Regions from separate parts of the Streptomyces sp. NPDC051664 genome, predicted to be linked through region 4. Evidence: predicted binding sites of a transcription regulator. Region 4 holds the regulator's gene; each other region holds the start of a gene.
The links. Region 4 encodes HrcA, which represses chaperone genes, less so after heat shock. Its sites were predicted from a motif close to TTNGCACTCNGNNNNNCNGAGTGCNAA; they were not measured.
Positions count from the first base shown of each region.

Region 1: the regulator HrcA is predicted to act here: its motif matches at 3,757-3,783, upstream of ACIA8E_RS19005 (FmdB family zinc ribbon protein).
Region 2: the regulator HrcA is predicted to act here: its motif matches at 2,649-2,675, upstream of groL (chaperonin GroEL).
Region 3: the regulator HrcA is predicted to act here: its motif matches at 5,108-5,134, upstream of groES (co-chaperone GroES).

Region 1 is NZ_JBITCU010000009.1:120,960-128,327, forward strand. Features, by position in the region: gene ACIA8E_RS18980 (low temperature requirement protein A) at 1-524, opposite strand, end outside; gene ACIA8E_RS18985 (hypothetical protein) at 763-990, shown strand; gene ACIA8E_RS18990 (MscL family protein) at 992-1,501, opposite strand; gene ACIA8E_RS18995 (RcpC/CpaB family pilus assembly protein) at 1,643-2,050, opposite strand; gene ACIA8E_RS19000 (S-methyl-5'-thioadenosine phosphorylase) at 2,473-3,306, opposite strand; gene ACIA8E_RS19005 (FmdB family zinc ribbon protein) at 3,398-3,745, opposite strand; gene ACIA8E_RS19010 (MFS transporter) at 3,960-5,246, opposite strand; gene ACIA8E_RS19015 (potassium/proton antiporter) at 5,558-7,060, opposite strand; gene ACIA8E_RS19020 (penicillin acylase family protein) at 7,304-7,368, shown strand, end outside.
Region 2 is NZ_JBITCU010000016.1:25,698-33,065, reverse strand. Features, by position in the region: gene ACIA8E_RS26430 (HAD family acid phosphatase) at 95-763, shown strand; gene groL (chaperonin GroEL) at 864-2,486, opposite strand; gene ACIA8E_RS26420 (cold-shock protein) at 2,839-3,045, opposite strand; gene ACIA8E_RS26415 (MoaD/ThiS family protein) at 3,500-3,778, opposite strand; gene thrC (threonine synthase) at 3,837-5,138, opposite strand; SAM riboswitch class I at 5,156-5,282, opposite strand; gene ACIA8E_RS26405 (glucosyl-3-phosphoglycerate synthase) at 5,435-6,385, shown strand; gene ACIA8E_RS26400 (trehalose-6-phosphate synthase) at 6,440-7,368, shown strand, end outside.
Region 3 is NZ_JBITCU010000007.1:188,223-195,590, forward strand. Features, by position in the region: gene ACIA8E_RS16255 (YciI family protein) at 1-173, shown strand, start outside; gene ACIA8E_RS16260 (RNA polymerase sigma factor) at 240-1,520, shown strand; gene ACIA8E_RS16265 (VOC family protein) at 1,587-2,051, shown strand; gene ACIA8E_RS16270 (hypothetical protein) at 2,245-2,385, shown strand; gene ACIA8E_RS16275 (hypothetical protein) at 2,632-2,997, shown strand; gene ACIA8E_RS16280 (methyltransferase domain-containing protein) at 2,994-4,364, opposite strand; gene ACIA8E_RS16285 (hypothetical protein) at 4,395-4,985, shown strand; gene groES (co-chaperone GroES) at 5,296-5,604, shown strand; gene groL (chaperonin GroEL) at 5,704-7,329, shown strand.
Region 4 is NZ_JBITCU010000003.1:140,089-147,456, reverse strand. Features, by position in the region: gene ACIA8E_RS06755 (16S rRNA (uracil(1498)-N(3))-methyltransferase) at 1-201, opposite strand, end outside; gene ACIA8E_RS06750 (nitronate monooxygenase) at 198-1,271, opposite strand; gene dnaJ (molecular chaperone DnaJ) at 1,460-2,596, opposite strand; gene hrcA (heat-inducible transcriptional repressor HrcA) at 2,597-3,613, opposite strand; gene ACIA8E_RS06735 (MBL fold metallo-hydrolase) at 3,805-4,527, shown strand; gene ACIA8E_RS06730 (DUF3097 domain-containing protein) at 4,553-5,374, shown strand; gene hemW (radical SAM family heme chaperone HemW) at 5,514-6,755, opposite strand; gene ACIA8E_RS06720 (SpoIIE family protein phosphatase) at 6,789-7,368, opposite strand, start outside.

The sequences.
Region 1 (7,368 bases), on a different contig from region 4:
ACGTAGAGCGCGGTACGGGCGCCGTTCATGTCGGCGGGTACGAACAGCATGCCGATCCAGCCCAGTTGGACCAGGACGATCCCGATGGCGTACCGCCGCGCGACCCTGCGTTCTGCGCCCTCGGACCAGCGGGCCACCCGCAGCCACTGGCTGGTCAGCGCGAGCCGCATCACCACATAGCCGATGACGGCGAGCGTCCAGTTCCCGTGGTCGAAGGCGCGCGGCACACCGGCGGCGAGGATGAGCACGCCGGTGATCTGGACGAACGTGACCACGCGGTAGAGCGTGTCGTCGGTGTCGTACGCGGAGGCGAACCAGGAGAAGTTCACCCAGGCCCACCAGATCGCGAAGAACACGGCCAGATAGCCGACGATCCCGGCGCCGGGATGCCCCTCGGCGACGGCATGCACGAGACGGCCGCCCGCCTGGGCGACGGCCACGACGAAACACAGGTCGAAGAAGAGTTCCAGCGGGGTCGAGGCGCGGTACTTCTCGGTGCGGCTGCGGGCGGTCATCCGGGGCATGGGGCCCAGCACAGCAGACCACTCCGGTGGCCGGTGGCGGGACGCGCAGATCGTACGGGGAAAGCGTCCTGCGTCAGGTCCTGCGCCGCGGACCTTCGCGCGCCCGGGCTTCGTGCCGCTGGGCGACGCGCTCACTCAGCCGGACGTCCGATCAGGACCGACCATTCCGTTCCTCGTCGTCCTGGGGCTCTGGGTGCTCGACCCGAAGGATCGCTGACCGTCGCCGTACCCTGTTGGTATGAGCACCGCCCCCACCCCCGGACCGCGCGATTCGAAACCGTCGCAGCCGACGAACCCGACACAGCCGGAGCAGAGGAAGCCCAAGCCGGCTCTGATCTTCGACGATCCGCTGGACCAGCAGTCCGCGGACGATACGGACCGAGCGTGGGGCGAGCGGGCTCCGGCCGGCGGCAGCGCCGCCGACCTCGCGCGCTTCCTGGACGAGAAGCCACCCCACCACGTCTGAGCTACTCGTCGTGGCCGCGGCCCGGTTCCTGGCCGCGCCCCTCGCCCGCCGGGCCGCTGCGCTGCGAGACGAGAGCGTCGCGGATCTCCTTCAGCACCTCCAGCTCGCTCATCTCCAGCGTCTCCTGCACGCCGTCCTTGGCAGCCTGCATCGCCGCTCGCCTGGCCAGGTACTTGGCCATCGGCAGCACCATCAGGAAGTAGACGACGGCCGCCGTGATCACGAAGCCGATCGTGGCGCTGAGCACCGAGCCCCACAGGATCCGGATGCCCTCGGTCTCGCCTGTCTTCGGGTCCGTGACACAGGGGCCCTTGAGGCAGGAGCTGTAGCTCCCCAGATCCTTGGTGCCGAACGCACCGACGAGCGGATCGATGACGCCCTTGACGAGCGCGTTCACGATGTTGGTGAACGCGGCGCCGATGACGACCGCGATCGCCAGGTCGATCACATTGCCGCGCAACAGGAAGACCCTGAAGCCTTCCAGCAGACTGACCTTCTTCTTCTCGCCCACGAGTGAGTCCGCCTCCGCATGCGCCGTAATGGGAGCGAACTGTTCGGCAATCTACGGCAGCACGAGGCGAAACCACCCGACCCGCGCCTTCTGGCAGGTGACTTGACGGCTCCTCAGTGCGAATGGGCCGGTGTGCCCGGTTCAGCACAGCGTCACCGCCAACCGGGCCGAGATCCCTGCGCCGGCCAGCGACGCCGCCGTGCTCCGGGGCACGGACAGCACGACCAGCGCGCCACCCGCCGCGGGGTCTTCGTCAGAACCATCGGCCGCCGTCCGTGGCACCGCCGCCACCCGGGCCCCCTTCGCCACCACCCTGGCGTCCGCCCCGGAGCCCTCGCCCGCGATCACATCGACGCGGTCGCCCGGCCGCAACAGCCGCACCGTCGCCGCATCCGCGATCCGGACCGGCGCCGACACCAGCTGAACCGGCCGCCGCTCCCCTTCCGGCGCCGAACCTCCCGCGCCGTCGGCCGTCCCGCCGCCACCGTCACCAGCGGCCAGCCCTGTCGCAGCCAGCGCCGCAGCTGTCAGCGCCAGTCCGGCCGCCATCGCGCGGCGCTGTCGCCACACCGCCCGCCGTAACCGACGCCCACCACCCCCGCGCACCCGCAGCGGCGCGAACGCGGGCACCCCACAGGGTGGTGGCGCCGACACCGGCGGGCCGGGGACCGTCGGACGTACATCGGACGAGGACGTGGTCGGAGAAACGGGCGGGAACATGGCCGACACCACCTGCCGTGAGGAGCGAGGAGCGCGAAGTCAGGCGTTCGGACGAACACCGACGCCCCTCACGATCCACCGTCCGCGAGATTCCCGCCGAGCTCTGTGGACAGCGCACACGCTGTGGACAAGTCGGTCACCCACCCGTGCCCCACCCGCCTCGCAGAGCCGAGATCGAAGCCAGGCCCGAACCAGGACCAGGCCCGAACCAGGACCAGGCCGAACCAGGGACCAAGCCGCGGCCGCACCCCCTACGGCAGCTCGATCCCCGTCTCGATCCCGTCCAGCGCACGCGCACAAGAACAGCTGCGCTCCCCTTCCGCAGGCAGTGCCGTCACCGCGTCGAACAGCACCGCCCGCAGCCGGTCCACATTGGCCGCGAACACCTTCAGCACGTCCCCGTGGGAGACGCCCTCGCCCGCCTCGGCGCCCGCGTCCAGGTCCGTCACCAGCGTCATCGTCGTGTAACAGAGCCCCAGTTCACGGGCGAGCACGGCCTCCGGATGCCCGGTCATGCCGACCACCGACCAGCCCATCGCCGCATGCCAGCGCGATTCGGCCCGGGTCGAGAAGCGCGGCCCCTCGACGACCACCAGCGTCCCGCCGTCCACCGGCTCCCAGCCCTTGGCGCGTGCCGAGGCAAGGGCGACCTTGCGCCCCTCGGGGCAGTACGGGTCGGCGAAGCCCAGGTGCACCACGTTCGACGCAACCCCGTCCGCACGGGTCTCCCCGTCGTAATACGTCTGCGTGCGGGCCTTGGTGCGGTCCACCATCTGGTCCGGTACGAGCAGCGTCCCCGGTCCGTACTCCGGACGCAGCCCGCCGACCGCACACGGACCGAGCACCTGACGTACGCCCACGGACCGCAGCGCCCACAGGTTGGCGCGGTAGTTGATGCGGTGCGGCGGCACATGGTGGCCGCGTCCGTGGCGGGGGAGGAAAGCGACCCGGCGGCCGCCGATCTCACCGAGGAAGACGGAATCGCTCGGCTGTCCGTACGGGGTGTCCACGCGAACCTCGGTGACGTCCTCCAGGAAGGAGTACAAGCCCGAACCGCCGATGACACCGATCTCTGCGTTCACCATGCGATCACACTAGCGGGGCTGTAAATGCCGAGGGCCCCGCCGATCGGATCGGCGGGGCCCTCGGATGAAGTGTGAAGCTGCGTACCTCGGCTCAGGCGGCCGACGTACCGCTCGACGACGACGCGGAGGACGACGACGAGGAAGAGGAAGCAGCCGCCGACGAGGACGCGGACGACTTCGAGTCCGACCCCGTCGAGGGAGTCGACGAAGCGGAACCGGATGCCTTCGCGGACGACGAAGCCGGCGCACTGCTCGACGAGGAGCCGCGGCTGTCGTTCCGGTAGAAACCGGAACCCTTGAAGACAATGCCGACCGCCGAGAACACCTTCTTCAGGCGTCCCTCGCAGTTCGGGCACACGGTCAGAGCGTCATCGGTGAACTTCTGCACCGCCTCGAGGCCCTCGCCACATTCGGTGCACTGGTACTGATAGGTCGGCACTTGTCTTCCTCCTGGCACTCTCACTCGATGAGTGCTAACAATCCTCAATGGTAGCTGCTACGGGCCGCTGTTTGCAGTAACGTCTGTCACCTGCCCCAAGGGCAGCGGTCAGGGCTTGGCCGTCGTGAGGGCCGCCGGCCTGAGCGAAAAGCTGCCACATTATGTGGCGGAGGAGTCACACTGACGTATTCCGCTGAGACGAGCGCATGAATCGTCACTTTCTGGCCGCGACGGGATCGCGGTGAACCGAGCCGTGTGCGGCCATGATGGTCGCGCGGGCCGGTGTCAGCCGCGAACGCAGCGTCACCAAAGTCACGAGCGCCAGCACGGTCCCCACCAGCGGCACCACGAAGCCGGTGCTCGCGCCGTGGGCGTCCGCCAGCCGCCCGGCGACCGTCACCGCAGCGGCCTGTCCGAGCGCGACCGCGCCCGTCAGCCAGGTGAATGCCTCGGTCCTTGCGGACGCCGGAACCAGCGCCTCGACGAGCGTGTATCCGCTGATCAACGCGGGTGCGATGGAGAGTCCGACGAGCAGCCCGAGTCCGGCCAGCAGCGGCACGGAGTGCACGGCCCACAGCCCGGACGCGGTCAGGGTCAGCGCCGCGTACCCGGCGATCAGCCTGCGCCGCGGCCCGCTCTTCCAGGCGACGGCACCGCAGGCGATCCCGGCCAGCATGTTGCCGGCCGCGAAGATCCCGTACAGCAGGCCGTTCGCGCCGGGCCGGCCGATCTCCTCGGCGAACGCGGTCAGCGAGACCTGCATGCCGCCGAAGACGGCGCCGATCCCGAGGAACGCCACCGCGAGCACGCGTACGCCCGGTACGGACAGGGCGGAGGTGTGCCGTTCGGAGGCGTCGGACGTGGTGGCGCGGACCGCGGGCTGGGTGCGGCGCTGCGCCGCGAAGAGCAGGCCGCCCATCAGCGTCAGTGCGGCCTCCGTGATCAGTCCGGCCGCCGGATGCACCCCGGTGCACAGGGCGGTGGCAAGGACGGGTCCGATGACGAAGGTGAACTCGTCCGTCACCGACTCGAAGGCGGCGGCGGTCGACATCAGGGGCGAGGCCTTCCGGCCGGGTGCCGCGCCCAGCAGTGCCGCCCAGCGGGCCCGCACCATCGGGCCGATCTGCGGGACGGACGCACCGGTCGGCACTGCGGCCAGGAACAGCAGCCAGAGCGGTGCGTCCGCCAGTGCGAGTGCTGTCAGCGCCGATACGGACGCCGCGTGCACGAGGACTCCCGGCAGCAGTACGGCGCGTTGGCCGATGCGGTCGGCCAGCTTGCCGCTCTGCGGGGCGAACAGCGCCATGGAGACACCGGTGACAGCGGCGACAGCGCCCGCGCTGCCGTACGAGCCGGTGGTGTGCTGAACCAGCAGGACGATGCCGATGGTCAGCATCGCGAAGGGCTGCCGTGCGGCGAAGCCCGGGAGGAGGAAGGTCCACGCACCGGGGATGCGCAGCAGTTGCCCGTAACCGGGGCGGTCGGAGACCGTGGACGCCACGGTCCATGCCTTTCTGCTGCCTGGTAGCCATGCTTCCGTGGCCGGTCCGCACCTGTGGGTGCCGGTCCCGGACGGGAGCTGCCGAGAGCTGTCCTCTTCGCGCGGAACTGCGGTAGATGCCGGGCGCTCGCAGCAGAGGCGGAGGACGCCACGACCGCCATACGGTCGCGCCAGCTCTGCGTCAGGCAGAGTTGGTCGATCCGGTGTTGACCGGATCTATCGATCTTTGTCGATCACGTTTCCTTCATGCTACAGGGCAGGATCCGGTGCATGCCTGCGATTGCGGGCAATCACACCTTCGTAGCCTCGGATCAGTGGTGCGTCCTGGTCCTGCCGGTTCCACCGGTGCCGCCGTCGGTCCCCAGCCAACCGGCCAGCTTGCCGCCCTCGCCGACCGCCCGCAGTCGGGCCTCGGCCGTGTCGCGCACCGGATCGGTCGCGACGACGAGCAGTTCGTCGCCCCGCCGCAGCATCGTCGACGGTCCGGGCACGAAGCTCTTCCCCTCCCGTACGACGAGGGTGACGGCCGCTCCGGCGGGCAGCCGCAGTTCGGCGATCTCCACGCCGTGCATCTTCGACTTCCCGGGGATCGCCACCGACAGCAGATGTCCGCGCAGCCGCTCGAGCGGCGCCGACTCGATGCCCAGGTCGGTGGCCTCGGAGGGGTCCTCGGCGATCTTCAGGGCTTTGGCCAGCCAGGGCAGGGTCGGCCCCTGGATCAGCGTGTAGACGACAACGAGTACGAAGACGATGTTGAAGACGTGGGTGGAGCCCTCGATCCCGTGCACCATGGGAATGGTCGCCAGGATGATGGGGACGGCGCCACGCAGCCCCGCCCACGACATGAAGGCCTTCTCCCGCCACGGCAACCGGAACGGGATCAGGGAGATGAAGACCTCCATGGGGCGCGCCACCACGGTCAGTACAAGACCCACGATGATCGCGGGCCAGAAGTCGTCGAGCAGGTCGTGCGGGGTGACCAGCAGCCCGAGCAGGACGAACATGCCGATCTGGGCCAGCCAGCCGAGCCCGTCGGCGAAGCCGCGGGTGGCGGGCCAGTGCGGCAGCTTGGCGTTGCCGAGGAGCATCGCGGCCAGATAGACGGCGAGGAAGCCACTGCCGTGGACCAGGGCGCCGGCCGCGTACGCGGACACGGCGATCGCCATCACCGCGATCGGGTAGAGACCGGACGCGGGCAGTGCCACATGACGCAGTCCGAACGAGCCGAGCCAGCCGACGGCGATGCCGACGGCCGCGCCGATCAGCAGTTCCAGGGCGATCTCGCCGACCAGCAGGTACCAGTTGTCCACCGGCCCCTTGGTCGAGAAGGCCACCACCAGGATCACCACGGGGGCGTCGTTGAAGCCGGACTCGGCCTCCAGCACACCGGTGATCCGGGCAGGCAGCGGCACCTTGCGCAGCACGGAGAAGACCGCGGCGGCGTCCGTCGACGAGACGACCGCGCCGATGATCAGCGACTGCCGCCAGTCCAGGCCGACCAGATAGTGCGCCCCGGCCGCGGTGACGCTCACGCTCACCGCGACACCGACGACCGACAGCGTCGCCGCGGCGGGCAGTGCCGGCTTGATCTCCTTCCACTTCGTGCCGAGGCCGCCCTCGGCCAGGATCACGACAAGGGCGGCGTAGCCGAACACCTGGGTGAGTTCGGCGTTGTCGAACTTGATGTGGAGGATCCCGTCCTGCCCGATGGCGATCCCGATGCCGAGATACAGGAGCAGGCTGGGGAGCCCGCTGCGGGACGAGATGCGTACCGCCGCGACGGCGACGAGCAGGACGAGCGAGCAGACGAGCAGGAGTTCGTTGAGCGCGTGGACAGTCAGTGGCCGTTCCTTCCCTGCGTACGCCTGCCGAATGGCTCTCCGGCGGCCGGTACTTCGTTACCTTACCTAATCTTTAACGCTTTCTTGACGCGTTCGAGTGCTCATGTGATCGCTGCTCGATTCGATGGATCCCGATACCGCGTCGGACCCGCCTCGGTGCTGCGCCTATGGTTGCTCCTGCACTCCCAGGACCACCCTGCCCCTCGAAGGACAGCGATGCCCGTCAACACAACCGCCTCTTCCGGCTCTTCCGGTTCTGCCGGTGCGAAGACCGGCAAGAA
Region 2 (7,368 bases), on a different contig from region 4:
CCATGAAAAGTTTCCTACCGGCCGGTAGACATGAGGCTCGGCCTCACCGAGTGTTGAACGCGTGCATGTCAACATCGACCCAGGAGACACCCTCATGAGCCGAAGCCGTACCCGGTTCGCCCGTACGGCGGGCGTCGCCGCCGCGGCCGCCGTTCTCGCCCTCGTCGCGCCCGCCACAGCCGCCCAGGCCGCCCCCGTGTCGTCGCCCACCGCCGGGGCAACCGCCACGTCCTGGGCCCCCGGCGGCAATGCCGCCATCCTGGGCATCGACTACGGCACCTGGCAGCGTGATGTCGCCGCGGTCATCGACGTGGCCCGCCCCTACATCCAACAGCGCATCGCGCAGACCCCCGCGGGCCAGAAACCGGCGATCGTCCTCGACATCGACAACTCGTCGCTGGAGACGGACTTCCACTACTTCTGGACGTTCCCGACCCCCGCGATCGCCCAGGTCCGCGATCTGGTCCGGTACGCCGACTCCCAAGGCGTCGCCATCTTCTTCGTCACCGCCCGCCCGGGCATCATCGCCTCGCTGACGCAGCACAACCTCACCGCGGTCGGCTACCCGGTGACCGGCCTCTACGTCCGCGACCTGCCCGACCTCTTCGACGAAGTCAGCACGTACAAGACCGCCAAGCGTGCCGAGATCGAGGCCCGGGGCTACACGATCATCGCCAACATCGGCAACAACGAAAGCGACCTGGTCGGCGGCCACGCCGAGCGGACGTTCAAGCTCCCGGACTACGACGGCAAGCTCTCCTGACCGCTGACCGGCCGTCACCGCCGCGGACATGGCATCGGCCCCCGGGACCTGTACAGGTCCCGGGGGCCGATGTGCGACCGAAACTACTGATCCGTCAGGATCAGAAGTCCATGTCACCGCCCGGCATACCGCCCGGAGCGCCCGCAGAGGCCTTCTCCGGCTTGTCGGCGATGACGGCCTCGGTGGTCAGGAACAGCGCGGCGATCGACGCGGCGTTCTGCAGAGCGGAGCGCGTGACCTTCGCCGGGTCGAGAATGCCCTCGGCGATCATGTCGACGTACTCGCCGGTCGCGGCGTTCAGACCGTGACCGATCGGCAGGTTGCGCACCTTCTCGACGACGACGCCACCCTCGAGACCACCGTTGACGGCGATCTGCTTGAGCGGGGCCTCCAGCGCCAGCTTGACGGCGTTGGCACCGGTCGCCTCGTCACCCGAGAGCTCCAGCTTCTCGAAGACGGCGGAGGCCTGCAGCAGCGCCACGCCACCACCGGCGACGATGCCCTCCTCGACGGCCGCCTTCGCGTTGCGAACGGCGTCCTCGATGCGGTGCTTGCGCTCCTTGAGCTCGACCTCGGTGGCGGCACCGGCCTTGATGACGGCCACGCCGCCGGCCAGCTTCGCCAGGCGCTCCTGGAGCTTCTCGCGGTCGTAGTCCGAGTCCGAGTTCTCGATCTCGGCACGGATCTGGTTGACGCGACCCTGAACCTGGTCGCTGTCACCGGAACCGTCGACGATCGTGGTCTCGTCCTTGGTGATGACGACCTTGCGGGCGCGGCCCAGCAGGTCCAGGCCGGCGTTCTCGAGCTTGAGACCGACCTCCTCGGAGATGACCGTGCCACCGGTGAGGATGGCGATGTCGCCGAGCATGGCCTTGCGGCGGTCACCGAAGCCCGGGGCCTTGACGGCAACGGACTTGAAGGTGCCACGGATCTTGTTGACGACCAGGGTCGACAGAGCCTCGCCCTCGACGTCCTCGGCGATGATCAGCAGTGCCTTGCCGGACTGCATGACCTTCTCCAGCAGCGGAAGGAGGTCCTTCACGTTGCTGACCTTGGAGTTGACGATCAGGATGTACGGGTCGTCCAGGGACGACTCCATGCGCTCCATGTCGGTGGCGAAGTACGCCGAGATGTAGCCCTTGTCGAAGCGCATACCCTCGGTGAGCTCGAGCTCCAGACCGAAGGTCTGGGACTCCTCGACGGTGATGACGCCTTCCTTGCCGACCTTGTCCATCGCCTCGGCGATGAGCTCGCCGATCTGGGTGTCGGCGGCGGAGATGGAGGCCGTCGAAGCGATCTGCTCCTTGGTCTCCACGTCCTTGGCCTGCTCCAGCAGAGCGGCGGAGACGGCCTCGACGGCCTTCTCGATGCCCCGCTTGAGGGCCATCGGGTTTGCACCCGCGGCTACGTTGCGAAGGCCCTCACGGACGAGCGCCTGGGCGAGAACGGTGGCGGTGGTCGTACCGTCGCCGGCGACGTCGTCCGTCTTCTTGGCGACTTCCTTGACCAGCTCTGCGCCGATCTTCTCGTACGGGTCCTCGAGCTCGATCTCCTTGGCGATGGAAACACCATCGTTGGTGATCGTGGGCGCGCCCCACTTCTTCTCGAGGACGACGTTGCGGCCCTTGGGGCCAAGGGTGACCTTGACGGCGTCGGCGAGCTGGTTCATCCCGCGCTCGAGACCGCGCCGTGCCTCCTCGTCGAACGCGATGATCTTGGCCATGTGAAGTGGTCCTCCCGGACAGGGGTGGATTTCTCCGGACCGAGTGGCGCCCGCGACGGACGGCCTGCCTGCCCGGTGGTTCCTTGCCCCACCGGGCCTGCGGGCCTCACCGGCCCGGTCCAAGTTCTGTCACTCTCACCTGGAGAGTGCTAACGCCAATGATTAGCACTCGACCCCCACGAGTGCAAGCGCCCCCGGCGGTTGTGGACAAGGCGCCGACCGGGCGACGCCGCGTGGGATGTCGTGGGGATGCCACGCGGGGTGACGGCCGGCACGACGCGTGAAGGGCCCGTCCCCCTGGGGGTACGGGCCCTACATGCGTGAGTGGTGTCGTTGGCCGACCGCGCCGAGCTCAGCCGACGGCGAGCTTGACCATGTCCGCCTGCGGCCCCTTCTGGCCCTGCGAGATCTCGAATTCAACTCGCTGACCCTCTTCGAGGGTGCGGTACCCGTCCATCTGGATCGCGCTGTAGTGGACGAAAACATCCGCACCACCGTCGACCGCGATGAAGCCGTACCCCTTCTCCGCGTTGAACCACTTGACGGTGCCCTGAGCCATGCCTAACTCCCCTATTACTGGCCCTTGCACAGGACCGCACTTCGCGGGCCCGGGTCAGAACTCACCCTCCGACAGGAGAGGGTGCGTGCGCCGGAACGCGTCGACCGCGGCCGAATGTATCTGCCCAACTGCCCTCTGCAACAGGTCAATCGGACGAGAATTCTGGGCAGCACCGAACGCCCGAATATGCGGAATTTATGCGATTCCAGGGCAACTCGGGCCGGGCAAAGGCCACTTATGACACAAGGAGTTCGAACACTTTGGCTGCATCTTGTCGCGGGCGGGCGCATTCTCATATGCGGTCGGCACGGGCAGCGGAGGGGACTTCCCAACTGTACCGCGCTTAACCATGCAGAATTGCCCCCTCCGCTTACCTCGCAGAGGGGGCAATTCCGGTGACGCTGTGAAGTCGGCCGCGGGGGCCACGGAGAGTCCGCGCCGGGGCGACGGAGGGTCAGCAGCCGCCCGCGACGGCCGGGATGATCGAGATGCCGGCGCCGTCCGGGGTGGCCGCCTCCAGGCCACCCTCGAAGCGCACGTCGTCGTCGTTGACGTACACGTTCACGAACCGCCGCAGCTTGCCCTGATCGTCCAGGACGCGCGCGGCGATACCCGGGTGGTTCTGCTCCAGCGACTCGATCACCTGGGAGAGGGTCGCGCCCTCGGCCGGGACCTCGGCCTGACCGCCCGTGTAGGTGCGCAGGATGGTGGGGATACGGACCTTGACGCTCATGTGGGTGCCTTCCTTGCGTCTCGGGTGGACGTCACGGATGGACGTCCCGGTGGTCGGGTCAGCTGCGGGCCAGGCCGGCGGCGCGGAACGCGTCGAGGCTGGGCCGGATGGTCGCCGTCGGACCGGTGGTCGGGGCGACCGCGTCCAGCGTCTTCAGACCGTCACCGGTGTTGAGGACGACGGTGGTGAGCGTCGGGTCCAGCAGGCCGGCCTCGATCAGCTTCTTCGTCACACCGACCGTCACCCCGCCGGCCGTCTCCGCGAAGATGCCCTCGGTGCGTGCCAGCAGCTTGATCGCGTCGACGACCTGCTCGTCGTCGACGTCCTCGACGGCGCCGCCGGTCCGGCGGGCGATGTCCAGGACATAGGGGCCGTCGGCCGGGTTGCCGATCGCCAGCGACTTGGCGATCGTGTTCGGCTTCTGGGGGCGTACGACGTCGTGACCGGCCTTGAAGGCGGTGGAGACCGGGGAGCAGCCCTCGGCCTGGGCGCCGAAGATCTTGTACGGCTTGTCCTCGACGAGACCGAGCTTGATCAGCTCCTGCAGACCCTTGTCGATCTTCGTGAGCTGCGAGCCGGACGCGATCGGGATGACGAGCTGGTCCGGCAGCCGCCAGCCGAGCTGCTCGCAGATCTCGTACGCGAGCGTCTTGGAGCCCTCGCCGTAGTACGGGCGCAGGTTGACGTTGACGAAGCCCCAGCCCTCGCCGAGCGGGTCACCGATGAGCTCCGAGCAGAAGCGGTTGACGTCGTCGTAATTGCCCTCGATGCCGACCAGTTCACCGCCGTACACCGCGGCCATGACGACCTTGCCCTGCTCCAGGTCGTGCGGGATGAACACGCAGGACCGCAGGCCGGCCCGGGCCGCGGCCGCGCCCACGGCGCCGGCGAGGTTGCCGGTGGAGGAGCAGGAGAGAGTGGTGAAACCGAAGGCGCGGGCGGCCTCGACGGCGATCGCGACGACGCGGTCCTTGAAGGAGTGCGTCGGATTGCCGGAGTCGTCCTTGACGTACAGGCCGCCGGTGACGCCCAGTTCGCGGGCGAGGTTGTCGGCCTTGACCAGCTTGGTGAAGCCGGGGTTGATGTTGGGCTTGTCCGCGACATCGGCGGGGACCGGCAGCAGCGGCGCGTAACGCCAGATGTTGTTCGGGCCGGCCTCGATGCGCTTCTTCAGCTCGTCCGGGGAGCCGCTCGGCAGGTCGTACGCCACTTCGAGCGGCCCGAAACAGGTCGCGCAGGCGAAAATGGGACCGAGCTCGAAACGCTCTCCGCACTCGCGGCAGGAAAGTGCCGCGGCGGGACCGAGGTCGACAGCGTCGGCGGAAGAATTGGTGCTCACTGCAACGGTCTGCGTAGCCATGATGGCGAGGCCCTTTCTCCTCATCTTCCTCGCGACGCATTTCGCCACGAGACGGAATTGGCACCTTCCCCACCTGACCTCGCGGTCGGCAGGAGGGTTGCCGGGACTTCAACGGGCCGTTCCCTCAGTCCCTCTGGATGAGCGCTGTGGCACTGGATCATCGATCCAGGCATTTATCGGCGGAGGACCCCGGCATGCGAGGGTCATCCGCGTTGTTCAAGACTGTAACCGAAGCATCGGACGGTTGAGATAGCCGTCCGAACCGCGAGATGGATCACATACAGGGAGTATCGGTCGTGCTGGAAGAGGTCGAACGCTGGCTGACCAGGCGCTCCTGGTCGGCCGCCGACCGCCCGCTGGACCGGCTCGTCGCCGCCAGGGCCAGGGATCCGCAGCGCGGAAGTGTGAGCGTCGTGCTGCCCGCCCTCAACGAGGAGGCGACGGTCGGCGCGATCGTCGAGACGATTCGGGTCGAGCTGATGGAGAAGGTCCAGCTGGTCGACGAGCTGCTGGTGATCGACTCCGGGTCGACGGACGCCACCTCAGAGGTCGCCCGGAAGGCGGGCGCCCGGGTGGTGCACCGTGACGACATACTCCCGCGGATACCCGCCGTGCCCGGCAAGGGCGAGGTTCTCTGGCGATCACTCCTGGTCACCGAAGGTGACATCGTCTGCTTCATAGACGCCGACCTGAAGGACTTCTCCGCGGACTTCGTCTCCGGCATCATCGGCCCGCTGCTCACCGATCCCGAGGTGCAGTTCGTGAAGGCGATGTACGACCGCCCGCTCGGAGACACAGCAGGCCAGGGGGGTCGCGTCACGGAACTGGTGGCCCGCCCGCTGCTCAATCTGCACTGGCCGCAGCTGGCCGGCTTCGTCCAGCCGCTGGGCGGCGAGTACGCGGTGCGGCGCTCGCTGCTGGAGCGGCTGCCGTTCCCGGTCGGTTACGGAGTGGAACTGGGCCTGCTCGTGGATGCGCTGCACACCGTGGGGCTGGACGCGCTGGCACAGGTCGATGTGGGGGTCAGGAAGCACCGCCATCAGGACGGGCAGGCACTGGGCCGGATGGCGGCGGCGATCTACCGGACGGCGCAACTGCGCCTCTCGCGCGGCCACTTGGTACGACCATCCCTCACCCAGTTCGAACGCGGCGAGACCGGCTTCGTACCGCGCACGCACGCCGTGGACACCGAGGAGCGGCCGCCGATGCAGGAGATCAGGGAGTACGTTTCGCGCCGCGCCGCCTGAGGTGGTCTGACTTCGCACGTTTGGGCGGTTCGCGATCGGGCTAGATTCCGCAACATGGTCTCCGAGCACGTGATCACGTCTGCTGCCCAGGTACTCGTCGCGTCCAACCGCGGCCCGGTCTCGTACGCACTGAGCGAGGACGGTTCGATCAGCGCCAAACGGGGCGGCGGCGGACTCGTCTCCGGGCTGAGCGCCGTCGAGGACAAGCTGTGGGTCTGCGCGGCGCTCGGCGACGGGGACAGGGAGGCGGTCCGGCGCGGGATCGCCGAGCCGGGCGTACGGATGCTCGACATCGACGCCGATGTGCACGCCGACGCGTACAACGGCATCGCGAACTCGGTGCTCTGGTTCGTCCACCACATGCTGTACCAGACGCCGCTGGAGCCGGTCTTCGACGCGGAGTTCCGCCGGCAGTGGGCATCGTTCGAGGCATACAACCTGGCCTTCGCGCAGGCGCTCGCCGAGGAGGCGGGCGAGGGCGCGGCGGTGCTGGTGCAGGACTACCACCTGGCCCTGGTCCCCGGCATGCTCCGCGACCTCCGCCCCGACCTGCGGATCGGCCACTTCTCGCACACCCCGTGGGCCCCGGTCGACTACTTCCGCCTGCTGCCCGACGACATCGCGGAGCAGCTGCTGCGCGGCATGCTCGGCGCGGACCGGGCGGGCTTCCTGACCCGGCGGTGGGCGGACGCGTTCACCGCCTGCTGCACGGAGGTCCTGGGCGGCACCGGCCGGACGAGGATCGGCGTGCACGGTCTGGGCGCGGACGCGGACTTCCTGCGCCGCCGCGCGCACGAGGCGGACGTGGACGAGCGGATGGCGATCCTGCGGGAGCAGGTGGGCGGCCCCGGCCGGAAGACGATCGTGCGGGTCGACCGTACGGAACTGTCCAAGAACATCGTCCGCGGGCTGCTGGCGTACCGGGAGCTGCTGAACACCCGCCCGCAGTGGCGCGAGCGGGTGGTGCATGTGGCGTTCGCGTA
Region 3 (7,368 bases), on a different contig from region 4:
AGCTGAGCTACACCGACGGACCCTTCACCGAGACCAAGGAAGTCGTCGGCGGTTACGCCCTCATGCAGTGCAAGGACAAGGCCGAGGCGCTGGAGTGGACCAAGCGGTTCCTGGAGATCCACCCGAACAACTGGACGGTCACCGCCGAGGTCCGCGAGATCGCCGAGGGCTGAGCGAGTACGCGCTCCCGACTCCGGTCCGGTCGCGCTTGCTCCGCCTCCGGTCGGCTGCTCTGATGGGTGGCCGTGACGGAAGCAAGCGCGACCGCGGCGGTCGAGGCCGTATTCAGGATCGAGTCCGCGCGGATCATCGCCGGTGTCGCCCGCATCGTGCGGGACGTGGGCATTGCCGAGGAACTCGCGCAGGACGCCCTGGTCGCGGCGCTGGAGCAGTGGCCGGAGTCGGGTGTCCCGGACCGGCCGGGCGCCTGGCTCATGGCCACCGCCAAGCATCGCGCAATCGATCTGGTCCGCCGCAAGGAGACGTACGCCCGCAAGCTCGCCGAGGTCGGGCGGACCCTGGAGGACGTGCAGTCGCCCGGGCCGGACGACATCGCCGGCGCCGACGACATCGACGACGACCTGCTGCGGCTGATCTTCACCGCGTGTCATCCCGTGCTGTCGACCGAGGCCCGGATCGCGCTCACCCTGCGGCTGCTCGGCGGCCTCACCACCGACGAGATCGCCCGGGCGTTCCTGGTGTCCGAGCCGACCGTCGCCCAGCGCATCGTCCGCGCGAAACGCACCCTGGGCCGGGCCGGCGTCCCCTTCGAAGTGCCGTACGGCGCCGACCGCGCGGCCCGGCTCGGCTCCGTGCTCGAAGTGATCTACCTGATCTTCAACGAGGGATACGCGGCCACCGCGGGCGACGACTGGCTGCGCCCGGGGCTCTGCGAGGACGCGCTGCGGCTGGCCCGGGTGCTGGCCGGGCTGATGGGGCAGGAACCCGAAGTGCACGGCCTGGTCGCCCTGCTGGAGCTCCAGGCGTCCCGCACCGCGGCCAGGACCGGCCCGGACGGCGAGCCCGTCCTGCTCGCCGACCAGAACCGGTCCCGCTGGGACCGGTTGCTGATCCGGCGCGGGTACGCGGCCCTGGAGCGGGCGAACGCGCTGGGCGGGGCCCCCGGCCCGTACGCCCTGCAGGCCGCCATCGCAGCGTGCCACGCCCACGCGGTGACGTACGAGGAGACGGACTGGGCGGTCATCGCCACGCTCTACGGCCTGCTGGCCAAGGCGGCCCCGTCACCGGTGGTGGAACTGAACCGCGCCGTCGCGGTGTCGATGGCCGAGGGGCCGGAGGCCGGGCTCGTACTGGTCGATGCCGTGGCCGGTGACCCGGCGCTGGCGGCGTACCACCTGCTGCCGAGCGTGCGCGGCGATCTGCTGGCACGGCTCGGGCGCGCGGACGAGGCGCGGGCGGAATTCGTACGGGCGGCGGCGCTGACCCGTAACGCACGCGAGCGGGCGCTGCTGCTGGCGCGGGCGGAGAAGGAGGCGGTGGAGGGCGGCGCGCCGCGATGAGTTCCGGGCGGTGGCACGGTCTACCTTGCACAACCACCTCCCGTACGAGTCGCCGAGGAGCAGGCCATGCAGAAGATCAAGACCTTCCTGTGGTTCGACAACCAGGCCGAGGAGGCCGCGAACCACTACGTCTCAATCTTCGGAGGGGACTCGAAGGTGCTGGGTGTCACGTACTACACCGAGGCGTCGCCGGGCGAGCCGGGCGCGGTCATGACCGTCGAATTCCGGCTGGCCGGCCAGGAGTACGTCGCACTCAACGGCGGCCCGCAGTTCCCCTTCACCGAAGCGATCTCGCTCTCCGTCGACTGCGAGTCGCAGGCGGAGGTCGACGAGCTGTGGGCCAAGCTCACCGACGGCGGCGAGGAGAGTCAGTGCGGCTGGCTCAAGGACAAGTACGGGCTGTCGTGGCAGATCGTCCCGCGCGGGCTGTCCGAGGCGCTCTCCGACCCGGACCGGGCCAAGGCGGACCGGGCCATGAAGGCCATGCTCGGCATGAAGAAGCTCGACATCGAGGCGCTGCTCAACGCCTGACGTTCCGGGTCGTGGCCGACTCGGCCGGTCTGCCGTCGCACCCGGTCAACCGTCCGCTCGAGCTGTACGCCACTGAGGTGGCCCCGGTCATCCGCATGGAGTCAGTCCGATCGCGCGGGCGCACCGAGCGGCTCGGCGGCCTCGTTGACCGCGTGACCGGGCGCATCGGGTGCCCGTCGAGAGAGGAGGCGCCATGTCCGATCCGTACGACTACAGCGGCGAACCGGAGCACGATCCCGACGTGGCGGATGCCGTCCACGACTCCGAGTACATCGGCTCGGCCGACGAGCCCGACGCGTACGACGACTACCTGGACAGTGAGCAGTACGACTGAACCGGACCGGGACGGGCGAGGCTCCCCGCTGCCGACCGGCCCCGCCCGTCCCACTTGTCGTTCATGGGCCTCCGGACGATCGGCCGGCCGCTCGGTCCGACCGGCGTCACCAAGGCGTTCGTGCACCGCGGTCGGGTGTTCGTCGGGGCTCGCGGGCCCGAGCCGCTGTTCTCCGTCGTCGGCGGCGCCCACCGCCGCCCCCGCCCCTATCCTGGCAGCAGGATCTGCGCAGGGGGAGGGTGTCACATGGAGTGGTACTGGTGGGTGCTCATCGTCTTCTGGACCGGCGGCTTCGGATGGGCGGTCGACAACGTCCGTACGGCGCTGCGCAACCGGCACACCCGCAAGCTGGAACTGCTGGAGGCGAGCAAGCAGGAACGCCTCGCCGTCGAGGCGGTGAACCGGCCGCCTGAGCCGGTCTGCGGCTGCACGCACCATCTTGCGAAGCATGACAAGCAGGGCAAGTGCCATGAGCGGGTCGAGGTGCCGACGGCCTGGGACGAGAGCAAGAAGCCGGTCCGCTTCGAAGCCGGGCAGTGCAACTGCCAGCAGTACGTGGGCCCGCAGCCGCTCTCCCAGGTGTATGCCGACGACCTGACCGACCTGGCTTAGGGCATCTCCGGCCGCACGGGGTGGCCGATCAGCATGGTCGGCGCCCCGGCGACCCGGGTCAGGAACACGGTCGCGGCGTTCGGACCCTGGAGCTTCATCTTGCGGCGCAACTCCTCCGGTTCGACGGCCGAGCCCCGCTTCTTGACGGTCAGGACGCCGACCTTCCGCTCCCTCAGCAGCGCCTTCAGCTTCTTCATGTTGAACGGCAGCCGGTCGGTGATCTCGTACGCGGAGGTGTACGGGGAGTCGTACGGCTCGTCGCTCGTGACGTACGCGATCGTCTCGTCGATCAGCCGGCCGCCCGACCGCTCCACGATGTCGGCGACCAGATGCGCACGGATGACGGCACCGTCCGGCTCGTACAGATAGCGGCCGACCGGGCCGACGGGCGGAGCGGGCAGCGTGGCCGGAGCCGACAGGGTCGCGCCGGACGGGAGCAGCGTGGCGCGGCACGAGCCGGCTGTGAATCCCGCGCCGAACCAGAGCACCGCCTCCTTCACATCGCCGCCGTCCGAGATCCACTCGGCCTCCGCCTGCGCCGGGACCGCCTCGTGCGGGATGCCGGGGGCGATCTTCAGCGCGGCGCGGGGGGCCTTCAGGGCGGCGCCGGTCGCCCAGGAGAGCGGCGGGGAGTACGCCTCCGGGTCGAAGATCCTGCCGCGTCCGCCGCGCCGGGCCGGGTCGACGAAGACGGCGTCGTACGCGGCGGTGTCGATCTCGGTGACATCGGCGCACCGGACCTCGATCAGGGCGTCCAGCCCGAGCGCGGCGGCGTTGGCGCGGGCCACCTCGGCGGTCAGCAGGTCGCGGTCCACCGCGAGGACGGAGATGCCCGCGCGGGCGAGCGCGATGGCGTCACCGCCGATCCCGCAGCAGAGATCGGCGACGCTGCGGACGCCGGCCGCGGCGAACCGGCCGGCCCGGTACGTGGCGACCGACGTACGGGTCGCCTGCTCGACACCGTTCGGCGTGAAGAACATCCGGTACGCGTCCTCGGCACCGAACTTCGCCACCGCCCGCTGCCGCAGCCGCGCCTGCCCCAGCGCCGCGGAAACCAGTGCGGCCGGGTGGCTGCGGCGCAGCCGGGTCGCGGTGGCGAGCTCCTGGGCGGGGTCGTAGGACCGCAGTTCGGTCAGCAGCGCCGTGCCCTCCGGGGCGCGCAGCGCCGTGAAGGCGGCGAGCGGGTCGGTGAGCGGGTCGGCGGCACCGGACGGGGCGCTCGGGCTGCTCGGGTCGCGCGGGTCTGTCGGGCCGGTCGGGGCGAAGGCGTTCACCGGCCCATTGTGAGCCAGCCGGGGGACCGTTCGGGGTCCGGCGGCGGCGTCGGGCCGAGTGATCGTTCGACTGCTGCCAGTATCCAAGATCATGCGGTCTTACGACAAAAGGAAGAATTTGCCATGACGGGGCGGAGGTCGGGCTCGATCCGTCGCAGCCAGGTCGACCTGCGGCGGAGGCCGGGATGCGCGGTTCCGGTCGTGCCCCCCGTCGCCGCTGTCGGCTCCGGTAGCGCCTCCGGGTCCGGCGACCGCGCCGAGCGCCGGGCCGCCGGGCCCACCGCGGGCCGGCCGGGCGGGGCGGACAAGGGGGTACGCCGTGGCACGGCCGGAGGGCCGCGCATGAGCCGGGCGCGCCGGCTGCTCGCCGGACTGCTGGCGGCCGGTGCTCTCCTGACCGCCACCGCCGGGTGCGCGCAGTCGGTCGACCCGATCGAACGACTGGGCCGGAAGGCCGCCCAGAAGGTGCAGGGCCCGCACCGGGTACCGGCGGCGGGGCCAGGGGGGACGTCGGAGTCGGGGCCGAAGGCGGGCGCGCGGGGTGATCGCGGGGCACCCGGGTCATGGGCCGTCACCGCCTGCGGGCGGCGGGAGCAGTCGCAGGAGCCCGCGGACTCCCGGCCGTCGCCACCGCAGAGGCAGCGGCACCGGTGGCCGGACCGGCCGGAGTCGTACGGCGCCGTGGATCCCGGCGCCGGGTGCGAGCGGCGGTAACGCGTGCCCGTGGACTTCGCGCGCCCGCGAACTTCACCCTGCGGGCCTCGCCCAGGGCGCATGCTCCTGGACCGCGCCCGGGGGGGGCTTTGCCTGGGCTGCCACGCCACGACCGCACGGAATTGGCACTCCGCTTGACCGAGTGCTAATCGCGGTCATAGTCTCGGCTCTGGCACTCCCCACTGGAGAGTGCCAGCAGTACTGCGCGACTGGCAGGTCCGGCACCCGCGACGACGGATCCACCTGGTCGCCACCCCAGACAGTTAACCCCGCAGTTAACCCCGAGATCTCCGAAGGGGGAGGCCGGATCGTGACGACCACCAGCTCCAAGGTTGCCATCAAGCCGCTTGAGGACCGCATTGTGGTCCAGCCGCTCGACGCCGAGCAGACCACGGCCTCTGGCCTGGTCATCCCGGACACCGCCAAGGAGAAGCCCCAGGAGGGCGTCGTCCTGGCCGTGGGCCCGGGTCGCTTCGAGAACGGCGAGCGTCTTCCGCTCGACGTCAACACCGGTGACATCGTGCTCTACAGCAAGTACGGCGGCACCGAGGTGAAGTACAACGGCGAGGAGTACCTCGTCCTCTCGGCTCGCGACGTGCTCGCGATCGTCGAGAAGTAATTCACCCACGTTTGCTTCTGTTCTGCGCCCCTGGCCCCCTGCGAAATAACTAGCCGGTGGTCGGGGGCGCAGTTCGTTTGAGAGGACAGCTCAGCTCCCATGGCGAAGATTCTGAAGTTCGACGAGGACGCCCGTCGCGCCCTTGAGCGTGGCGTCAACAAGCTTGCCGACACGGTGAAGGTGACGATCGGCCCCAAGGGCCGCAACGTCGTCATCGACAAGAAGTTCGGCGCTCCCACCATCACCAACGACGGTGTCACCATCGCGCGCGAGGTCGAGCTCGACGACCCGTACGAGAACCTCGGTGCCCAGCTGGTGAAGGAGGTGGCGACCAAGACCAACGACGTAGCGGGTGACGGCACCACCACCGCCACCGTGCTCGCCCAGGCGCTCGTCCGCGAGGGCCTGCGCAACGTTGCCGCGGGTGCGTCCCCGGCCGCCCTGAAGAAGGGCATCGACGCCGCGGTCAAGGCCGTGTCCGAGGAGCTCCTCGCGACCGCCCGACCGATCGACGACAAGTCCGACATCGCCGCCGTGGCCGCGCTCTCCGCGCAGGACTCGCAGGTCGGCGAGCTCATCGCGGACGCGATGGACAAGGTCGGCAAGGACGGTGTCATCACCGTCGAGGAGTCCAACACCTTCGGTCTGGACCTCGAGTTCACCGAGGGCATGGCCTTCGACAAGGGTTACCTGTCCCCGTACATGGTGACCGACCAGGAGCGTATGGAGGCCGTCCTCGACGACCCGTACATCCTGATCCACCAGGGCAAGATCGGCTCGATCCAGGAGCTGCTCCCGCTGCTGGAGAAGGTCATCCAGGCCGGTGGCTCCAAGCCGCTGCTGATCATCGCCGAGGACGTCGAGGGCGAGGCCCTGTCGACCCTGGTCGTCAACAAGATCCGTGGCACCTTCAACGCCGTCGCGGTGAAGGCCCCGGGCTTCGGTGACCGCCGCAAGGCCATGCTCGGCGACATCGCCGCACTCACCGGTGCGACCGTCATCGCCGAGGAGGTCGGCCTCAAGCTCGACCAGGCCGGTCTGGACGTGCTGGGCACGGCGCGCCGCGTGACCGTCTCCAAGGACGACACGACCATCGTGGACGGCGGCGGCGAGCCCGGCGACGTCAAGGGCCGGGTCAACCAGATCAAGGCCGAGATCGACTCCACGGACTCCGACTGGGACCGCGAGAAGCTCCAGGAGCGCCTTGCGAAGCTGGCCGGCGGCGTGTGCGTGATCCGCGTCGGTGCCGCCACCGAGGTGGAGCTCAAGGAGAAGAAGCACCGTCTGGAGGACGCCATCTCCGCGACCCGCGCCGCGGTCGAGGAGGGCATCGTCTCCGGTGGTGGCTCCGCTCTGGTCCACGCCGTCAAGGTCCTCGAGGGCAACCTCGACAAGACCGGCGACGAGGCCACCGGTGTCGCGGTCGTGCGCCGCGCCGCCGTCGAGCCGCTGCGCTGGATCGCCGAGAACGCCGGCCTCGAGGGTTATGTCATCACCTCGAAGGTCGCCGAGCTCGACAAGGGCCAGGGCTTCAACGCCGCGACCGGCGAGTACGGCGACCTGGTGAAGGCCGGCGTCATCGACCCGGTCAAGGTCACCCGCTCCGCGCTGGAGAACGCCGCGTCCATCGCGTCGCTGCTGCTCACGACCGAGACCCTGGTCGTCGAGAAGCCGGCCGAGGAAGAGGCCGAGGCCGGTCACGGCGGTCACGGTCACTCGCACTGACGTGTAGCCGCACCGGCGCACAGCCGTAGAAGGCCCCCT
Region 4 (7,368 bases):
GAGGCCCGTGAGGACGAGCCGGTCCTTGCCCTCGGCGGCATCCACGACGCCTTCCACCCACCGGCCGTGCCCGTCCGTCAGGACGACGCCCTCACCGGCGTGCAGCCGTTTCACCGATACGGCGTGCCGCCCCTCCGGCCCGTCCAGGACGAACCGCGGGCCGCTGGGGACCTGCTCGACGACGAAGACCGGTGCGGTCACTGCGTGCTCCTTGTGCTCACTGCCGCGCGCGCGGCATCCAGTTCTTCGGCGAGCAGTTCGGTCAGCCGGCCGGCCGGCAGCTCGCGTGCCATCCGGTGGCCCTGGCCCGCCCACAGGGCCATGCCCTGGGCGTCCCCGGCCTTGGCTGCGGCCTTGCGCAGCCCGCTGGTGACATGGTGCACCTGCGGGTAGGCGGCGGGGGCGTACGGCCCGTGCTCGCGCATGAAGCGGTTGACGAGGCCGCGGGCCGGACGCCCGGAGAACGCCCGGGTCAGCGCCGTCCGTGCGAACAACGGGTTGGTCAGCGCCTGCTTGTGCAGCAGATGGGCACCGGACTCGGGGCAGGCCAGGAAAGCCGTGCCGAGCTGCGCCGCCTCCGCGCCCGCCGCGATCACCGCCGCGATCTGGGAACCACGCATGATGCCGCCCGCCGCGATGACCGGCACCTGGACGGTCTCGCGGACCTCGGCCACCAGGGAGAGCAGTCCAATGCCGGTGCCGTCGGTCTGCGGGTCGTCGCGGTAGGTGGACCGGTGGCCGCCCGCCTCGATGCCCTGGACACAGACCGCGTCGGCGCCCGCCCACTGGGCGGTCTGCGCCTCCTCCGGCGTGGTGACCGTCACGACGGTGTACGTACCGACTCCGGCGAGCGCGTCGAAGGTGTCGCGGGTGGGGCAGCCGAACGTGAAGGAGACCGCCGGAACCGGGTCCTCCACAAGGATGGCGAGCTTGGCCTCGTATCCGTCGTCACCGCACGAGTCCGGGTCACCGAGCGGAGTCTCGTACCAGGCGGCCTCAGCGGCCAGCTGCTGCCGGTACACCTCGACGGCGCTCGGGTCCGCGAGGTTCGGCTGCGGCATGAAGACGTTGACGCCGAACGGCTGACCGGTCAGCCGGCGCAGCTGTTTGATCTCGTTGTACATGCCGTCCGCCGTCTTGTACCCGGCAGCGAGGAAACCGAGCCCGCCCGCTTCGGCGACGGCCGCGACCAGCTGTGGACAGGACACACCGCCCGCCATCGGGGCCTGCACGATCGGATACCGGCAGAGATCGGTCAACGCGGATGACATGACCGCATCGTGCCACGTCGCCTGCACCCTGCCGAATCAGCCATGAGGTGGCCCGAAAGATATCCGGAGCGGGAGTCGGAGGGGATCCGAAAGGTGACCGGAAGGGCTACCGCCATATGCGTACCGCCCGCCGGTCCAGGACCGGCGGGCGGTGCGTTGCAGGGGGCAGTTGACGCGACGGACGGCACTCAGCGGCCGTTGAACGCGTCCTTGAGCCGGGAGAACAACCCCTGCTGTCCCGGCTGGAACTGACCGGTGGGCCGCTCCTCCCCGCGCAGCTGCGCCAGCTCACGCAGCAGTCGCTCCTGCTCCGGGTCCAGCTTCGACGGGGTCATCACCTCGACGTGCACGATCAGGTCGCCGCGTCCGCCACCACGCAGGTGGGTGATGCCGCGGCCGTGGAGCGGGACCGACTGACCGGACTGGGTGCCCGGCCGGATGTCGACCTCCTCCAGGCCGTCGAGCGTCTCCAACGGCACCTTGGTGCCGAGCGCGCCCGCCGTCATGGGGATCGTGACAGTGCAGTGCAGATCGTCGCCACGGCGCTGGAACACCGCGTGCGGCAGCTCGTGGATCTCGACGTACAGGTCGCCGGCCGGGCCGCCGCCGGGGCCGACCTCGCCCTCGCCCGCAAGCTGGATGCGGGTGCCGTTGTCGACACCGGCGGGGATCTTCACGGTGAGCGTGCGCCGCGAACGGATGCGACCGTCACCGGCGCACTCCGGGCACGGGGTCGGCACGACCGTACCGAAGCCCTGACACTGCGGGCAGGGCCGCGAGGTCATGACCTGGCCGAGGAACGACCGGGTGACCTGGGAGACCTCACCGCGGCCGCGGCACATGTCACAGGTCTGGGCGGAGGTGCCGGGTGCGGCGCCCTCGCCACTGCAGGTCGTACAGACGACGGCCGTGTCGACCTGGATGTCCTTGGTGGTGCCGAACGCGGCCTCGCCGAGATCGATCTCCAGCCGGATCATCGCGTCCTGGCCGCGCCGGGTGCGCGAACGGGGTCCGCGCTGCGACGCCGTACCGAAGAACGCGTCCATGATGTCGGAGAAGTTGCCGAAGCCACCCTGTCCGAATCCGCCCGCGCCACCGCCGCCCGAAGCGGACAGCGGGTCGCCGCCGAGGTCGTAGACCTGCTTCTTCTGCGGGTCCGACAACACCTCGTAGGCGGCGTTGATCTCCTTGAACCGCTCCTGGGTCTTCGGATCGGGGTTGACATCCGGATGCAGCTCGCGTGCGAGCCGCCGGAAGGCCTTCTTGATCTCGTCCTGAGATGCGTCGCGGCGCACGCCGAGTACGGCGTAGTAGTCCGTGGCCACTTACGACTCCGCCAGGATCTGTCCGACGTAACGTGCCACTGCGCGTACCGCTCCCATCGTTCCGGGGTAGTCCATGCGGGTCGGTCCGACCACGCCGAGTTTGGCGACTGCCTCGTCGCCCGAACCGTAGCCGACCGCGACGACGGACGTGGAGTTGAGCCCCTCGTGGGCGTTCTCGTGCCCGATACGTACGGTCATGCCCGAGTCCTTGGCCTCGCCGAGCAGCTTCAGCAGCACGACCTGCTCCTCCAATGCCTCCAGCACCGGCCGGATCATCAGGGGGAAGTCGTGCCCGAAGCGGGTGAGGTTGGAGGTGCCGCCGATCATCAGCCGCTCCTCCGTCTCCTCGACGAGGGTTTCGAGCAGGATCGAGAGCACGGTGGACACGGTTCCCCGGTCCTCGCTCTCGAAGGATTCCGGCAGATCCTGCACCAGCTGCGGGACGTCCGCGAAACGGCGTCCGACGACCCGGCTGTTGAGCCGGGCCCGCAGATCGGCGAGAGAAGTCTCACCGAACGGCGCGGGGCAGTCGATCATGCGCTGCTCGACCCGGCCGGTGTCCGTGATCAGCACGAGCATCAGCCGGGCGGGCGCCAGAGACAGCAGCTCCACATGCCGCACCGTCGACCGGGTGAGCGAGGGGTACTGCACGACGGCGACCTGCCGGGTCAGCTGCGCGAGCAGCCGTACGGTGCGGCCCACGACGTCGTCGAGGTCGACCGCGCCGTCGAGGAAGTTCTGAATGGCCCTGCGCTCCGGCGACGACAGGGGCTTGACCCCCGCGAGCTTGTCGACGAAGAGCCGGTAGCCCTTGTCCGTCGGGATGCGCCCCGCGCTGGTGTGCGGCTGGGCGATGAAGCCCTCGTCCTCCAGCACTGCCATGTCGTTGCGGACCGTGGCCGGGGAGACCCCCAGCTTGTGCCGCTCGGTGAGCGCCTTGGAACCGACGGGCTCCTCGGTGCCGACATAGTCCTGGACGATGGCGCGCAGCACTTCGAGTCTGCGTTCGCTGAGCATGGCGCACACCTCCAGCTGTGTCACTCGGTGGATCCCGGTCGTTTCCGTCGTTCCTCGAAGAGCCCTGGCACTCGATGCGTACGAGTGCCAGTAATCCCCCGCCAGTGTACGGCGGCCGGGTAGGGCCCTAGCAAGGGCGACCGGCCACGCTACCCCGAGACTGCGCAGGTCGTTGCCGATAGCGTCGCCGCATGGACGCCTCTTGGGAAGAGTTCGGCTGGGAGCGACTCGGCAACGGTGTGGGCCGGCGGCGGCTTCCCGGGTGGGACGCGACGGTCGCACTGGTGGTCGGAGCGGACGGGGCGCTGCTCTTCGACACCGGATCGACGCTGCGCGAAGGCACGGAGGTCAGGGCCCAGGTGGAGGCACTGATCGGCCGGAGGGTGACGCATATCGCACTCAGCCACCCTCACTTCGACCATGTGCTCGGCACCGCGGCCTTCTCCGGGGCCGAGGTGTACGGGGCGGTCGGAGTGACGGATCTCCTGGCCCGCGGAGCGGACGAGCTGCGCGCCGACGCCGTGCGCCACGGGGTGCCCGAGGGGGACGCGGCGCAGTCGGCCGGTGTGCTGGTGGCGCCGCACCACCAGGTGCACGACGAGTGGACCCTCGACCTGGGCGGCGGCCGCCAGGTGCTGCTGGCGAACGTGGGCCCCGGCCACAGCGGCCACGATCTCGCGGTCCTGGTGCCCGGCTCCCCCGCCGTCGTGTTCTGCGGCGACCTGGTCGAGGAGTCCGGCGAACCGCAGGCGGGAACGGACGCGATGCCGTCGCGCTGGCCGGCCGCGCTGGACCGGCTGCTGGCGCTGGGCGGCGAGGACGCGGTGTACGTGCCGGGGCACGGTGCGCTCGTGGACGCCTCGTTCGTCCGTGCGCAACGTGACCAACTGTCCACTGCATTCGGCGTGTCGTGACCCGTTCCCGTCCTATCGTCGTCCGATGCGCAGCTACCACCCGGATCTGACCCCACCGTGGAAGAAGTCCGCCCCCGTCCCCGAGGTCCCCGCCGAGCCCGATCTGGTCGTGGAGGAGGTCTCCAGCGGCTTCTGCGGCGCCGTGATCCGCTGCGAGAAAACGGCCCAGGGCCCGACGGTGACCCTGGAGGACCGTTTCGGCAAGCACCGGGTGTTTCCGATGGAGCCTCGCGGCTTCCTGCTGGAGGGCCGGGTCGTCACCCTCGTACGCCCATCGGCGCCGGGTCCCGTACGCCCCGCCCGCACGGCCTCCGGCTCGCTCGCGGTCCCCGGGGCGCGGGCGCGGGTGGCACGGGCGGGCCGGATCTATGTCGAGGGCCGGCACGACGCGGAGCTGGTCGAACGGGTCTGGGGCGACGACCTGCGCATCGAGGGCGTGGTCGTCGAGTACCTGGAGGGCATCGACGACCTCCCGGCCATCGTCCGCGACTTCTCCCCCGGCCCGGACGCGCGACTGGGCGTCCTGGTCGACCACCTGGTCCCCGGCTCCAAGGAGTCGAGGATCGCGAGCGAGGTCACGGACGCGAACGTGCTGGTGGTGGGCCACCCCTACATCGACGTCTGGGAGGCGGTGAAGCCGTCGTCGGTGGGCGTCGCGAGCTGGCCGGTGGTCCCGCGCGGCCAGGACTGGAAGACGGGCGTGTGCCGGTCGCTGGGCTGGCCGGAGAACACGGGGGCTGCGTGGCAGCGCATCCTGTCCACGGTCCGCTCGTACCGGGATCTGGAGCCGGCGCTGCTGGGCCGGGTGGAGGAGCTGATCGACTTCGTCACGGCGCCGACCGGCTAGGCGGGGCTGGTCCTCCCGCCGTGACCGGGCGCCTTCGGTCCGTCCGGGGTTCGCGGGCCCGGGGTTCGGGGGGAGCCGGTTACGGGCAGGACAGGACCCGGCAGGGGTGCGGGCGCGCCCCCACCCCTGCCCGTCCCCATCAGTCCACCAGGTCCCTGACCACCGCGTCCGCAAGCAGCCGACCCCGCAGAGTCAGCACGGCCCGTCCCTCCGCATAGGGCGCCTCCTCCAGCAACCCGTCCGCCACCGCTCGTCCCGCCGCGGCCAGCCCGGCCGGCGCCAGCAGCGACAGCGGACAGCCGTCGACCAGCCGCAGCTCCAGCAGGATCCGTTCGACGCGGCGGTCCTCCTCGGAGAGCACCTCGCGTCCCGCCCCCGGCGACCGCCCTTCCGCCAGGGCCTGCGCGTACGCACCGGGATGCTTGACGTTCCACCACCGCACCCCGCCCACATGGCTGTGCGCGCCCGGCCCGGCCCCCCACCAGTCGGCGCCCCGCCAGTACAGCTCGTTGTGCAGGCACCGCCCCTCCGGCGTCCGGGCCCAGTTCGACACCTCGTACCAGGAGAAGCCCGCCGCGGCCATCGCCTCGTCGGCGATCAGATAGCGGTCGGCGTGGACGTCGTCGTCCGTCATCGGAACCTCGCCGCGCCGGATCCGCCGCGCCAGCTGCGTCCCCTCCTCGACGATCAGCGCGTAGGCGGACACGTGATCCGGCCCTGCCCCGATCGCCGCGTCCAGCGAGGCCCGCCAGTCGTCGTCGGACTCCCCGGGGGTGCCGTAGATCAGGTCGAGGTTGACGTGCTCGAAGCCCGCGGCCCTCGCCTCCGCGACGCATGCCTCGGGCCGCCCCGGCGTATGCGTACGGTCGAGGATCTTCAGCACGTGCTGCCGCGCACTCTGCATCCCGAACGAGATCCGGTTGAAGCCGCCTTCCCGCAGCTCCGCCAGATATGCCGGATCGACGGACTCCGGATTGGCCTCGGTCGTGATCTCCGCGTCGTCGGCGAGCCCGAACTCGTCCCGGATCGCCGCCAGCATCCGTACGAGATCCCCGGCGGCCAGCAACGTGGGCGTGCCGCCGCCGACGAACACCGTACGGACCGGCCGCGGGTCGTCGCCGAGCACCTTCCGGGCCTGCCGGACCTCGCCGATCAGGTGGGCGGCGTAGTTGTCACGGGAGGCCAGCGCACCGCCGGAGCCGCGCAGCTCGGTCGCGGTGTACGTGTTGAAGTCGCAGTAGCCGCAGCGGGTCGCGCAGTACGGCACATGCAGGTAGAAGCCGAGCGGGCGGTCGGCAGCGCCTTCCAGGGCATGGCGGGGCAGGGCCCCGTCGTCGGGCACGGGTTCACCATCGGGCAGTACGGAAGGCATACCGTCCATTGTCACTCGCCGCCGGCCGTTCCCGGCCCACGCTCACTGGGCCTGCAGCACGACCAGCGCCAGATCGTCGTCCGGCGGCCGCTCGGCGAACTCGTGGACGGCCCGTTTGATCCGGTCCGCGATCCCTTCCGCGGTCAGCCCGGCGCAGCCCGCCAGTGCCTGGGCCAGACCGTCCCCGTCGTCGAACATCAGCGGCCCGGAGCGCCGCTCCGTCACGCCGTCCGTGACGCACAACAGGCTGTCGCCCGGCGCCAGGTCGAAGCTCTGGCTCTCGTACGCGACGTCCTCGACGACCCCGAGCAGCACCTGTGGCTCGGCAGCGGGCCGCACGGTGCCGTCCGGGCGCAGCAGCAGCGGCAGCGGATGGCCCGCACTGGCCAGCGTGCAACGCACGCCGCCGCCGGGCAGCGGCACCATCTCCCCGTACAGCAGGGAGAGGAACCGGGGCTGCCCGCCGTCCGGCAGCTGCTGGCCGTCCTCCCGCAGATGCTGGCCGCCCTCCGCCAGGTGCTGCCCGCCCGCCGCAGCGACCATGAGGGCGGCGGCCTCGGCGGTCTCCATCGCGTCGTCGAGGAGCAGCCGGTTGAGCCGGTCCAGCACCTCGCCGACGCGG